Regions from separate parts of the Mesorhizobium huakuii genome, predicted to be linked through region 1. Evidence: predicted binding sites of a transcription regulator. Region 1 holds the regulator's gene; the other holds the start of a gene.
The links. Region 1 encodes PhoB, which activates phosphate uptake and scavenging genes when phosphate is short. Its sites were predicted from a motif close to TGTCATNNANCTGTCAT; they were not measured.
Positions count from the first base shown of each region.

Region 2: HB778_RS06615 (acid phosphatase) is a predicted target of PhoB. The motif match lies at 3,828-3,844, and genes of this name have one in related genera.

Region 1 is NZ_CP050296.1:2,227,241-2,234,402, forward strand. Features, by position in the region: gene HB778_RS10880 (sugar ABC transporter permease) at 1-499, opposite strand, end outside; gene xylF (D-xylose ABC transporter substrate-binding protein) at 645-1,685, opposite strand; gene HB778_RS10890 (ROK family protein) at 1,954-3,201, shown strand; gene phoB (phosphate regulon transcriptional regulator PhoB) at 3,356-4,045, opposite strand; gene phoU (phosphate signaling complex protein PhoU) at 4,065-4,772, opposite strand; gene pstB (phosphate ABC transporter ATP-binding protein PstB) at 4,798-5,601, opposite strand; gene pstA (phosphate ABC transporter permease PstA) at 5,598-6,449, opposite strand; gene pstC (phosphate ABC transporter permease subunit PstC) at 6,453-7,162, opposite strand, start outside.
Region 2 is NZ_CP050296.1:1,314,056-1,321,217, forward strand. Features, by position in the region: gene HB778_RS06590 (MaoC family dehydratase) at 1-464, shown strand, start outside; partial or broken gene HB778_RS06595 (MaoC family dehydratase) at 461-932, shown strand; gene HB778_RS06600 (adenine phosphoribosyltransferase) at 1,184-1,729, opposite strand; gene HB778_RS06605 (nuclear transport factor 2 family protein) at 1,802-2,254, opposite strand; gene HB778_RS06610 (hypothetical protein) at 2,465-2,962, shown strand; gene HB778_RS06615 (acid phosphatase) at 3,088-3,783, opposite strand; gene HB778_RS06620 (cytochrome c1) at 4,059-4,925, opposite strand; gene HB778_RS06625 (cytochrome b) at 4,953-6,293, opposite strand; gene petA (ubiquinol-cytochrome c reductase iron-sulfur subunit) at 6,311-6,811, opposite strand.

The sequences.
Region 1 (7,162 bases):
GGCCGCCCAGCGTCACGATGAAGGCCGGAACCTCCATATAGGCGATGATGAAGCCCTGGAATGCGCCGATCAGGAGACCAAGCACCACGCCGGCCGCCAGCGCGATGATCCAGAGCCAGGGGTTTCCAAGCTGGAAACCGACGACGCGAATGAGGAACTCGGCCTGCGCCACGCCCATGATCATGCCGATCACGCCTTCGACGGATCCGACCGAGAGGTCGATGTTGCGCATGACGATGACCAGCACCATGCCGGTCGCCATGATCGCGACCGAAGAGGTCTGCACCGACAGGTTCCACAGATTGCGTGGCGTCAGGAAAAGTCCACCCGACAGGATATGGATGCCGACCCAGATGACCAGCAGCGCACCGACCATGCCGAGCATGCGCGTGTCGAGTTCGGTAGCCTTGAGAAACCTTCCAACGGCGCTGAGTTCGGATGCACGCGCTTTGTCCGCCGCCGTGCTGCCGACCGGTTGATTAGAGGTCGTGTCGGTCATGCTATCCTCCCACCGGTTTACCGTCTGGCGCGGATGCCGGAACATGGATGCTATTTGCTTTCCGCAGTCACTTGAAGCGGGAAGCCCCTGGAGAAACGCCGCGGCTTTTGGGCCGCGGCGTCGATATCGAACCGTATTGCGCCGTTTAGTTGCAGGCCGCGACGCTGCCGGCAGCGACGCCCGCGCAGACTTCGTCCTTCTTGATCCAGCCGGCGTCGATGACGACGTTGAGATTGTCCTTGGTGATGGCGACCGGGGTCAGGAACAGCGACTTGACGGTGTTGCCGCCAGGCGTCGTGAAGTCCTTGACGCCGGCGATGTCGGTCATCTTCTTGCCGTCGGCCAGCTGCGAGGCAATCTCGGCGGCGTTCTTGCCGAGTTCGCGCGCGTCCTTCCAAACCGACACGGTCTGGGTGCCGAGCGCGATGCGGTTGAGCGCGGCATGGTCGCCGTCCTGGCCCGACACCGGCACGGTGCCGGCGAGACCTTGCGCCGTCAGCGCCGCGACGACGCCGCCGGCGGTGCCGTCATTGGCCGCGACGACCGCATCGACCTTGTTGTCGTTGGCGGTCAGGAACTGTTCCATGTTCTTCTGGGCGTTGGCGGGCAGCCAGCCATCCGTATAGGCCTCACCGACATTCTTGATCTTGCCGCTGTCGATGGCCGCCTTGAGCACTTCCATCGAGCCCGAGAACAGGAAGTCGGCATTCGGATCGGCGCCCGAGCCCTTGATAAAGACATAATTGCCTTCCGGCTTGGCCTTGAACACCGCAGCGGCCTGCAAGCGGCCGACTTCCTTGTTGTCGAAGGTCAGGTAGAAGACGTCCTTGTTCTCGATCAGGCGGTCATAGCCGACGACCGGAATGCCTTCGTCCAACGCCTTCTGCACGGCCGGGCCGATGGCCGAGGCGTCCTGCGCCAGGATGATCAACGAATTGGCGCCCTGCGAGATGAGGCTCTCGACATCGGTAAGCTGCTTGCCGGGATTGGACTGTGCGTCGGCGGAAATGTACTTGTCGCCGGCGGCCTCGATGGCCTTCTTCATGGCGGCTTCGTCAGTCTTCCAGCGCTCTTCCTGGAAGTTGGACCACGAAACGCCGATGACCTTGTCCTTCGCCTGCGCGACCGACGCAAGCGTCAGCGACATGGCGACACCCGCCAGGATGGCGGCTGTGAATCTCTTCATGATATTCCTCCCTGCGCCGCGTATGGCGCGACCAAACTGGCCCTAAGGCCGGCACAGAGGCTCTATTTTTTCGAGCCTCGAAAAACACTGGTCCAACACCGGAACGCTGTCAACAACGATTCTGATGGATTTTGATGTCCCTGCGAATTTTTTCGAGCCTCGGAATAAATAAATGACAGGACGGGCCGCTTCTGCCAGTATTTGACCGTGTCGCACGCGGCGTTTGAGGGGCCGGAGGAACCGCGGCGACCGGGAGGATGTGGAAAACATGTCGGTCGGAATCCGTCACGACGATCTGCGCCGGCGCAACCGCGCCATGGTGATTGCGGCCGTGCGCCGGGCCGGCCGGCCCTCGCGCACCGAGATCGCCGCGACCACCGGCCTCAGCCATTCGACCATATCGGCGATTTCCTCCGATCTGATCGGTGAAGGCATCCTGGCCGAAGGCAAGCCGAGCGAGGCCGGCTCGCTGAAGCGCGGCAGGCCGCAGGTCGGCCTCGGCCTCAACCCGGAGGCCGCGGCCGTCATGACCGTGGTGCTGTCGCTGAATTTCCTGTCCGTCGCCGTCATCGACTATGCCGGCCAGGTGATATCGGAGGAACAGCGCCGGCTGGACACGCTGACCATGTCGCGCGAGGCGCTGATCGGCGAATGCGTCGCCATCGTGCGGCGGCGCCTCGAGGATCCCGATATCGACGTGCGCAGCGTCGCCCGCATCGCACTGGCAATCCAGGGCATCACAGACACCGAGGCCCGGGCGATGCTGTGGTCGCCGATCACGCCACAGACCGACATCGCCTTCGCCGATATACTCGAAGCCGAGTTCGGCATCCCCGCCACCATGGAAAACGACTGCAACATGATGGCGGTGGCGCTGCGCTGGCGCGATCCCGAGCGTTACCGCGACGACTTCATCGCCATCCTGCTTTCGCACGGCATCGGCATGGGGCTGGTGTTGAAGGGCGAGCTGTTCACCGGCACCCATTCCTCGGGCGGCGAGTTCGGCCACATGATCCATCGGCCAGGCGGCGCGCTCTGCCGCTGCGGGCGGCGCGGCTGCGTCGAGGCCTATGCCGGCAACTACGCCATCTGGCGCAATGCCCGGCAGCTCGGTGAGGACACCGAGCCGGTCGCAGATGTCAGCGACGCCCAGATGCGGGCACTGGCCGCGACGGCGCGGGAACGGGACGGGCCCGAGCGCGAAGCCTATCGTAAAGCCGGCGAGGCGCTCGGCTATGGCCTCGGCAGCCTGTTCGCGCTGATCGATCCCGCACCCGTCGCCATGGTCGGCGTCAGCGCCGCCGCCTTCGACCTGATCGAGCCGGCATTGCGCGAGGCGATCGCCCAGACCGCTGGCGGCCAGCACTCGAAATCGATTTCCTTCGACACCGAACCGAACGAACTGCCGCTGATCCGCGAAGGCTGCGCCATGCGCGCACTGACCTTCGTCGACCAGGAGATTTTCGCGCCGGGCGGGCAGGGTAAGTCAGGCGTTGCCGGCAAGAACGTTGCCTGAGTAACGCGCAGGGATATGTTGAGATTCAGGTCAGGCCGAGTCGAGAATGGCGGGTTCCGAGAACCGGAACGGAGCGGACATTTGGGTCCGTGAGTACCGGAAGCGCGGGAAACCGCCATTCGCAGGCCGGCATCACCTGAATATCAGCATATCCCTAATCCTCGCGGATCGCGTAGCCCGCCCCCCGAATGGTCCTGATAACATCGGGCATGCGGCCATTGTTGACCGCCTTGCGCAGCCGGCCGACATGCACGTCCACGGTGCGCTCGTCGATGTAGATCGTCTCGCCCCAGACATTGTCGAGCAACTGGCTGCGCGAGAACACGCGACCGGGATGGCGCATCATGAATTCGAGCAGGCGGAACTCGGTCGGCCCGAGCCGGATCTCGCTCTTCTTGCGATAGACCCGGTGCGATTCGCGGTCGAGCACGATGTCGCCGACCTTGAGCACGCTGGACAGAACTTCCGGCTTGGCGCGGCGCAGCAGCGCCTTGACGCGAGCCATGAATTCCGGCGTCGAGAACGGCTTGACCAGATAGTCGTCGGCGCCGGTCGAAAGGCCGCGCACACGGTCGCTTTCCTCGCCGCGCGCGGTCAGCATGATGATCGGCAGCCGCTCGGTCTCGGGCCGCATCCGCAGGCGCCGGCAGAGTTCGATGCCGGACACCGCCGGCACCATCCAGTCGAGCACCAGAAGGTCGGGCACGTTTTCCTGCAGGCGGATTTCGGCTTCGTCGCCGCGTGTCACCACCTCGACCTGGTAACCCTCCGATTCCAGATTGTAGCGGAGGAGCACGCCAAGCGGCTCCTCATCCTCCACCACCATGATGCGTGGTGCGATCATCGATTGGTTACCCCTGCGCTCAGGCCGCCGGCGCCGACATCGCCGTCTCGTCCTGTTTTGGACGGTTGGCGGGCAGTTGCGTGCCGGTCAGGACATAGTACGCGTTTTCGGCGATGTTGGTCACATGGTCGCCGATGCGTTCGAGATTCTTGGCGCAGAACAGCAGATGCGTGCAAGCCGTGATGTTGCGCGGATCCTCCATCATATAGGTCAGCAGTTCGCGGAAGACGGAGGTGTATTTGACGTCGATGCGCTCGTCGTCGGCGCGCAGCTTCGCCAGCGCGGCGGCATCGCGCGCCGCATACTCTTCGATCACGCCCTGCACCTGGATCAACACCAGCTGCGCCATGGCGTCGATGGAGTGCGAAAGATCGCGCGGCGTGGCGCTGAGCCCGACGGTGCCGACGCGCTTGGCGATGTTCTTGGCAAGATCGCCGATGCGTTCGAGGTCGCCGGCCATGCGGATCGAGCCGACGACATGACGCAGATCGTCGGCCATAGGCTGGCGCTTGGCGATCAGTGTGATGGCGCGGTCGTCGAGCTCGCGCTGGCGCGCATCCATGATGGCGTCGTCGGAGACCACGCGCTGTGCCAGAGCATTGTCGGAATTCAGCAGTGCCTTGGTGGCACCGCCGACCATCGAGCCGGCGAGATCGCCCATGTCGCTGATCAGTCTGCTGATCTGTCCGAGATCCTCGTCGAAGGCTGCGACTGTATGTTCGGCCATGATCCTGGTCCTCGTATGCGTGCGATCAGCCGAAGCGGCCGGTGATGTAGTCTTGCGTGCGCTTCTCGCGAGGCGACGTGAAGATCTTCTCGGTTTTGTCGAACTCGACCAGTTCGCCCAGATACATGAAGGCGGTCTGCTTCGACACGCGCGCCGCCTGCTGCATATTGTGGGTGACGATGACGATCGTGTAGTCGGCTTGCAATTCGTCGATCAGCTCCTCGATCTTGGCGGTCGACAGCGGGTCGAGCGCCGAGGCCGGCTCGTCGAGCAGGATGACTTCCGGCTTCACCGCCACGGTGCGGGCGATGCACAGCCGCTGCTGCTGGCCGCCCGACAGGCTGAGGCCGCTGGCATTGAGCTTGTCCTTGACCTCGGTCCAGAGTGCCGCGCGCTTCAGCGCCTGCTCGACACGGCCGTCCATCTCGGCCTTGCTGATCTTCTCATAGAGCCTGACGCCGAAAGCGATGTTCTCGTAGATCGACATCGGGAACGGCGTCGGCTTCTGGAACACCATGCCGATCTTGGTGCGCAGCAGGTTGAGGTCCTGCGAGCGGTCGAGAACGTTCTGGCCGTCGAGCAGCACCTGGCCCTCGGCGGTCTGCTTGGGATAGAGCTCGTAGATGCGGTTGAAGACGCGCAGCAGCGTCGACTTCCCGCAGCCCGAAGGGCCGATGAAGGCGGTGACGCTGCGTTCGGGCAGCGACAGCGTGATATCCTTCAGGGCCTTCGACTGGCCATAGTAGAAGTTGAGGTTCTTGACCTCGATCTTGGCCTTGGCCACCGCCTCGGCGGCGATCGTCATGTCTGGAGACAACATCTGGCTCATTTGTCCTCTCTGCGTCCGGTCAGGCTGCGCGCAAAGATGCTGAGCGCGAGAACCGTCAATGTGATGATGAGTGCGCCGGTCCAGGCCAGCTGCTGCCATTCCTCGTAAGGGCTGAGAGCGAACTGGAAGATGGTGACAGGCAGGCTGGCCATCGGCGCGTTGAGATTGCTCGACCAGAACTGGTTGTTCAGCGCCGTGAAAAGAAGCGGCGCCGTCTCGCCGGAGATGCGGGCGATGGCCAGCAATATGCCGGTGACGATGCCGGAAAGTGCGGCGCGGTAGGCAACCGAGCGGATCACCACCCAGCGCGGCGCGCCGATCGCGGTGCCGGCTTCGCGCAAGGCGTTTGGCACCAGATTGAGCATGTCTTCAGTGGTGCGCACCACGACCGGGATGACCAGGATGGCAAGTGCGACGGCGCCGGCGATTGCTGAGAAATGCCCCATCGGCCGCACCATCAGCTCATAGACGAACAGGCCGATGATGATCGACGGAGCCGACAAAAGGATGTCGTTGATGAAGCGCACCACGGTGGTGAGCTTCGAGAAGCGGCCGTACTCGGCCATGTAGGTGCCGGCCAACACGCCGATCGGCGTGCCGACGATGATGCCGATGATGGTCATCACGATGCTGCCGTAGATGGCGTTGAGCAGGCCGCCGGCATCGCCGGGCGGTGGCGTCATTTCCGTGAAGACCGACAGTGAGAGGCCGGACAGGCCCTTGTAGAGCAGGGCGCCAAGGATCAGCGCCAGCCAGGCAAGGCCGATGCCGGCGGCAACGACGCACAGCGTCATCATCACGCCATTCTTGCGCTTGCGGCTCTGGTGAAGCGATGCGGCTGTCGACATCGGTCAGGCTCCGGTGCGGGCGTCAATGCGCATCAGCATGTAGCGGGCGATGGCAAGGATCAGGAAGGTGATGACGAACAGGATCAGGCCGAGCGCCACCAGCGAGGAGGTGTAGAGATCGCCGACCGCTTCGGTGAATTCGTTGGCGATGGTCGCCGAGATGGTCGTTGCCGGCGCAAACAGCGACGTCGAGATGCGGTGCGCGTTGCCGATGACGAAGGTCACCGCCATCGTTTCGCCGAGCGCACGGCCGAGAGCGAGCATGACGCCGCCCATGATGCCGATGCGCGTGTAAGGAATGACGACCCGGCGCGTGACTTCCCAGGTCGTGCAGCCGATGCCATAGGCCGATTCCTTGAGCACCGATGGCACCGTATCAAAGACGTCCTTGGTGATCGAGGTGATGAAAGGCAGGATCATGATGGCCAGGATCATCGCCGAGGTCAGCAGGCCGATGCCGTAAGGGGGACCGGCGAACAGGCCGTTGAGGCCCGGAACGCCGTGAAACACGTTGATGATGAAAGGCTGCACCGTCGTCTGCAGGAACGGCGCCAGCACGAACAGGCCCCAGATGCCGTAGATGATCGAAGGGATGCCGGCCAGCAATTCCACCGCCATGCCGATCGGGCGACGAAGCGGACGCGGGCAAAGCTCGGTGAGGAAGATGGCGATGCCGATGCCGAGCGGCACGGCGATCAGGATGGCGATGGCCG
Region 2 (7,162 bases), 910 kb from region 1:
CAAAGACATGGGCCTATGAGGATTTCGTCGAGGGGGCCTCGTTCGACCTCGGCGCCAAACAGGTAAGCGCGGCCGAGATCGTCGAATTCGCCGGCGAATTCGACGCCCAGCCGATGCATCTCGACGAGGAAGCCGGCAAGGCCAGCATTCTCGGCGGCCTCTCGGCCTCAGGCTGGCACACCTGCGCCATGTTCATGCGCATGCTGTGCGACGCCTTCCTTTTGGACTCCACCTGCCAAGGCGCGCCCGGCGTCGATCAGGTTAAGTGGAAGAAACCGGTCCTGGCCGGCGATACGCTCAGGGGCAACCTGGTTGTCCTCGCCAAGCGCCCGTCGAAATCGAAGCCGCAACTCGGCTTCGTCACCATGCGCAGCGAGCTGGTCAACCAGCGTGGCGAAAGCGTCTTCGAGCTTGAGAATTCCGTCATGTTCCTGACGCGTGATGCGGCGGGGAATGCGGCATGACCCTGGATGAATTCTTCCGCATCGGCACCACGATGACGCTGGGCTCGCACACATTCGAGCCCGAGGCGATCAAGGCCTTTGCCAGAAAATACGATCCGCAGATCTTCCATATCGACGAAGAGGCCGCCAGGAAGAGCGTGCTCGGCGGGCTCTGCGCCTCCGGCTGGCACACCGCCGCCACCTGGATGAAGCTCAACCTCGAAAACCGCATGGATGCCGAGGGCGCCAGCTGGAACGGCCCCGGTCCGGTCCCGGAATTCGGCCCCTCGCCCGGTTTCAAGAACCTGAAGTGGCTGAAGCCGGTCTTCGCCGGCGAGACCGTCACCTTCAGCCGCACCGCGCTGTCCCATCGCCCCATCGTCTCGCGCCCCAGCTGGCGAATGCTGTCGCTGCGCGCCGAAGCTTTCGATCTCGACCGGCGACAAGGTGCTGGAGTTCGAAAGCGCCGTGCTGGTGAAGGTGGAGTGATTTCTTCCTTCGCCCCGTTTACGGGGGTGAGAAGTGGTCCGCAACGCGGACGGAAAGCCAATTGCTTGGCTTTCCGAACGACGAACGCCCGGAGCGATAGCGAAGGGCCGGTATGCCCGAAGGGCGGATGAGGGGCGGCGCCAGCGGTGGTGTCTTAAACTCGACGGTCGTACTTACCCCTCACCCTGCTGCGCTCGCGTTGCTCGCTCCGCTGTCCCTCTCCCCGTAAACGGGGCGAGGGAAAAGCTGCCTCAATGCCCCTCAAACCCGATCAGCGTCCTGACCGGCACGCCAAGCGCCTCAAGCTTGGCCCGCCCGCCGAGATCCGGCAGGTCGATGACGAAGCAGGCGGCCAAAATATCGGCGCCGATCTGGCGCAGCAGCTTGACCGCCGCTTCCGCCGTGCCGCCGGTGGCGATCAGGTCGTCGACGAGGATCACCTTCTCACCAGGGGCAACGCCGTCCTTGTGCATCTCCATTTCGTCCAGCCCGTATTCCAGGCTGTAGGCGACGCGCACCGTCTCATAGGGCAGCTTGCCCTTCTTGCGGATCGGCACGAAGCCGGCCGACAGCTGGTGGGCGACGGCGCCGCCGAGGATGAAGCCCCGCGCCTCGATGCCGGCGATCTTGTCGACCTTCTGCCCGGCATAGGGATGCACCAGCTCGTCGATGGCACGGCGGAAAGCGCGCGCATTGCCGAGCAGCGTGGTGATGTCGCGAAACAGGATGCCGGGCTTGGGATAGTCCGGAATGGTGCGGATCGCGGCCAGCAGCGTGTCTTCGAGCGAGGATTTCATAAGGCGGCTCCGGATGATCCAGCTGGCAAGTGCGAACGGCGCAGGGACCAAACCCGACGCGACCGACAACGGCTAGCGCGATGTGACGCCCGAGACAAGCGCATCCGGCAAAGGATTGGCCTCGCTCGCTCTGTCCCATGCCTGCGCGACGATCTTCCACTGCCCTTCGCTCTTCACCAGCAACAGCATTTCCATGGACCGGCTGGTCTCGGCACTGTTCTCGATCATCTCGGCCGCGACAGCCGCGATCGCAATGTTGCCGAAGACGCGAATATCGGCCCCAAGCACGGTCTCCTGGAGCGATCGCAGCGACGTGCGTGACAGGCCGCGCATCCGCTCGACGAAATCGACAACACCGATGCGTCTTGCCGGGCGGGCCGCCGGATAGAGGCTGGCGCCATCCAGGAAATCGGCGGCGAAATCATCCCACCCTGGGGCGATACTCTCATCCCAGCTAAGGCTGGCAAACTGCCGGTCGATGACGGCCCGTATCACATCCTCGTCCGTACCCATTCCGTTCGCCATGATCCGCTCCTTCCGTTCGGCTCCCTGCACCGGAGATTGGCATGCGGCACTTGTCCGATCGAATTGCAGCCCATCAGCTTCATAACCCGCACGATCTCGATCCGCATCTGTTGAGCGCCGCGCTATGCCAAAGGACGGGTTGCCGAACGCTCGCATAGGGGTAAAAAGGGGCGCCTGAAGCGCCCCTTCCGGTCGAGCCATGGTCGCTACATGACCCATCTTATGCGAAAAATACTGACCGTCATCATGGCAACCTCGCTCCTGAGCTGGGCGCCGGCAGCCGTCTCAGCTGCCGAGCGGGCCAGTTGGACAATCGTGCTACGTCCGGCAGATTTCGTGGTCGGCGACGCGCTTGGACAATTGCATACGCGTCGACAATGGATGACTGGATTCGACGAACGGTCCGGCGCGTTCGAGATTGCTCTGCGCAGGAAGGCAATCGCGATTTCGGCGCCGCGCTGTCGGATGGACTATCTGATTTTGACGATCCCCGTTTATTACCCTGAAAATCCGAAGCAGGCATCCGTCCGCGAGCGTCGCGCAGTCTATGATGCTCTCGTCGCACTGCAGACGAAGGGCAAAGGCAGCGCAACTGTTGGCGTTGAAGCGCCTGAGCCTCTCGCTCGCCTGGGAAAACGAGGTATCGAGCTTCTTGCCTGCAATCTGTACTTTGCCTTTCCAATATCGGTGCAAGTGTCGACGCAGTGAGCTGGTGCCGGCTTCAGTCTCCTGGAGGCCTCTGCGCGAGAACGAAGACCAACCGACGTCCCGGCTGGCGCGCGCAGAGAGCAGCGCGTCGCGTGAATCCGCTTCGACGCGACGCGCTTTAGGACTTACATGCCGAGGCCGGAACGAAGCTCGGCCTTGGCCACTTCATATTCGGCCTTGAAGTCGTCCCGGTTGAGCAGGATAGCAGCAATGACGCTGCCGGAAATCTTGCCCATCTCGACGTCGGACGCATAGTGGATACCGCCAACCTCACGGTTGTGAGCGTATTCGGCCGCGCGGGCCATGATCTCGGCACGCTTCTCCGGAACCATATCGGCCAGAATGATGCCCATCATGGTGCCGACGGTGGCGTGACCGGACGGCCATGAGCCGGAGCTCGACAGCTTGACCGCCGGCTTGACGAGATCGCTGAGCTGGTGCGGACGCGGGCGCTTCCAGACATCCTTTGCCGGATCGACGACGGCGCCTTCGGTCTCGACCACGCGATCGAAAAAGGCGCTGAACTTCGGCAGCTTCTCCTTGGTGAAATTCGGCCCCATCACATTGGCGAAGCGCCAGACATTCTCCTCCGCATCGGCAACCGCACTGGCCACCATCTCGGGCGTGCGGGTCACCTGCAGTGTCAGCACCTCGCCGAGTTCGGCCTTGGTCTGCGCCGAATCGTTGGCCGGCGGCGGCGGCAGGATCATCGTCAGGTCGATGTCCTTGTTGGTGACGAAGGGTTTTGCGTCTTCCGCCTGTGCGGCCGAGCCGATGACCAGAAGCAGCAGACCAGCCGCCAGCGATGCGTATTTCTTCATGGGTGCGATCCTTTGTTCTGAATGACGCAGGATCGCTATGGGCGATGACGGCCATGTGACATCACCGCCTCCGGAAATACAAAAGGGCGCCTCAAGGCGCCCTTTTGTGATCGTATTGGCTTCAGAACGGCTCAAGGCCTCTAGAGATTCAGGTCAGGCCGAGTCGAAAACGATGGTTTCCGAGAACCGGAGCGGAGCGTACTTAAAGTACGTGAGCACCGGAAGCGCAGGAAGCCATTGTTTGCAGACCGGCCTCACCTGAATATCGGCAGGCCCTAGTGCGCCACGCCTTCCCACACCTTGCGCTTGACCAGATAGACCAGCGCACCGAACACCAGGAGGAAAAACAGCACGTTGATGCCGGTATGCTTGCGGGCTTCCATGTGCGGCTCGGCCGCCCACATCAGGAAGGCAGCCACGTCGCGGGAATACTGGTCGACCGTCTGCGGTGCACCGTCATCATAGGTCACCTGGCCGTCGGAGAGCGGCTTGGGCATTTTCAGCGACACGCCGGACATGAAGTACGGGTTGTAGTGCGTACCCTCGGGGATGACCATGCCGGCCGGCGGCGTCTGGTCGTAGCCGGTCAGCAGCGAATGGATGTAGTCGGGACCGCCGGCATCATACTGGGTGAAGATGTCGAAGACGAATTGCGGAAAGCCGCGCTCGACACCGCGCGCCTTGGCCAGCAGCGACATGTCGGGCGGTGCCGCACCGCCATTGGCGGCCGCGGCGGCCTCTACATTGGCGAACGGCGCCGGGAAATAGTCCGACGGCTTGCCGGGACGGTCGAACATCTCGCCGGCATCATTGGGGCCGTCATGGATGGTGTAGGTGGCTGCCAAAGACTTGATCTGCGCATCCGAATAGCCAAGGCCCGTTGGGCCTTCCAGCGTGCGGAACGCCACCAAATTCATCGAATGGCAGGCCGAGCAGACTTCCTTGTAGACCTTCAGGCCGCGCTGCAGCTGGCCCTTGTCATAGGTACCGATCGGACCGGTGAAGCTCCAGCTCATTTCCTTCGGCTCGTTGATCGGGAAATGCGTGGGTGCTGCCGCGTTGTGCGCCTCTTCGGCCGCGAAGGCGGCGGTGCCGGCGGCCACAAGGCCGATCAGCGCCAGCGAGGTGAGAATCTTTTTCATGCCAAATCCCCTTAGATTCTCTACCGCTCAGCCCTTGGTCTCTGGCGCGGCCGTGGCGCCCGCCGGATGCCCGCTGCCACCCTTGTTCTTTTCGAGCACCGCCTCGGTGATCGAGTTCGGCAGCCTGCGCGGCGTCTCGATCAGGCCAAGCACCGGCAGTACGATCAGGAAGAAGGCAAAGTAGAACAGCGTCGCCGCTTGAGCGTAGCCAACGTAGTTGCCCGTGAACTCACCTATCAGGAGGGTCAACAGACCGCCGCCTTCCGCCGGCTGCGAGCCCAGCCAGCCGAGCAGGATGGCATCGGCCACGAACAGCCAGAAGAACAGCTTGTACCAGGGCCGGTAGACCGCCGAGCGCACCTTGGAGGTGTCGAGCCACGGCACCAGGAACAGCATGACGATGGCGCCGAACATGCACAGCACGCCGCCGAGCTTGGAATTGATCGGCCCGATGTTGAAGGTGATGGCCCGCAGGATCGCGTAGAACGGCAGGAAGTACCACTCCGGCACGATGTGGGCCGGCGTCTTCAGCGGGTTGGCGACGATGTAATTGTCGGGATGGCCGAGATAGTTCGGCAGGAAGAAGATGAAATAGGCGAAGATGAACAGGAACACGATCATGCCGAACGCGTCCTTGATGGTCGCGTAAGGGGTAAAGGCGACGGTGTCGGTCTTCGACTTGACCTCGATGCCGGTCGGGTTCGACTGGCCGACGACATGCAGCGCCCACACGTGCAGCACGACGACGCCGGCAATCATGAACGGCAAGAGATAGTGCAGCGCGAAGAAGCGGTTCAGCGTCGGGTCGTCGACGGAGAAGCCGCCGAGCAGCAGCTGCTGGATCCAGTTGCCGACCAGCGGAATGGCACTGAAGAAGCCGGTGATGACGGTGGCGCCCCAGAAGCTCATCTGCCCCCATGGCAGCACGTAGCCCATGAAGCCGGTCGCCATCATCAGGAGGTAGATGATGCAGCCGAGGATCCAGAGCAGCTCGCGCGGCGCCTTGTAGGAACCGTAATAGAGGCCACGGAAGATGTGGAGATAGACGGCGATGAAGAAGAACGAGGCGCCGTTGGCATGCATGTAGCGCAACAGCCAGCCGGAATTGACGTCGCGCATGATCTTCTCGACCGAACCGAAGGCGAGATTGGTGTCGGACGTGTAGTGCATGGCCAGCACGATGCCGGTCAGGATCTGCGAAACCAGCATGATCGCCAGGATGCCGCCGAAGGTCCACATGTAGTTGAGGTTGCGCGGCACCGGATAGGCGATGAAGCTGTCATAGACCATCCTGGGCAGCGGCATGCGGGCGTCGAACCAGCGTTCGATACCGGTTTTGGGCGTGTAGGTCGAGTGTCCCTCGCTCATCGAAATATCCCCCTGCCTCAACCGATAAGGATCTTGGTATCGGAAATGAATTTGAATACCGGCACAGCCATGTTCTCGGGCGCCGGGCCTTTGCGGATGCGGCCGGCGGTGTCGTATTGCGAACCATGGCACGGGCAGAACCAGCCGCCGAAATCGCCTTCCTGGCCGAGCGGAATGCAGCCGAGGTGCGTGCAGACCTGAACCATCACCATCCAGGCTTCCTTGCCGGGCGTGGTGCGGTTGGCGTCGGTCGCCGGCGCGTCGGCCGGCAGATTGGCGTTGCGGGCGATCGGATCCTTCAGGTCGGAAAGGTTGACGGCCTCGCCGTCCTTCATTTCCTTTTCGGTGCGGTTGCGCACCACAACCGGCTTGCCGCGCCACTTGACGATCAGCGACATGCCCGGCGTCAGCGAGGCGACATCGACTTCAACCGAGGCGAGCGCCAGCGTCGAGGCATCGGGACGCATCTGGTCGATGAACGGCCAGGCGACGGCACCGGCGCCGACCACGGCGGCCATGCCCGTGGCGACATAAAGAAAATCTCGACGATTGGGATCGTGGATGTCGGTTGCGCTCACGGGTGCCTGATCCTTTCGCCTCTTCCGCGCCGGTGGCCGAGCCTTGTTCCCCGCTCAATCACGCCAACCCGACAGCGCATGGCGAACAGGCTAGCGAATTCCTCCGGCATTTGGACTTCGGTTTATGCGTGAAGCCCGTTTTTGTCCAGACGGGTCAAGGCACAAGGGCAGATTGTCGCGGGGACAAAATCCCCTATTGCCCGGCGGGACGGCGAACGGCCGCAAAAGGCGGCTAAACAGCCGGGAAATATCAGCAAAATCCAAGGCCCTGGCTTGCCTCGACAGAGGGCG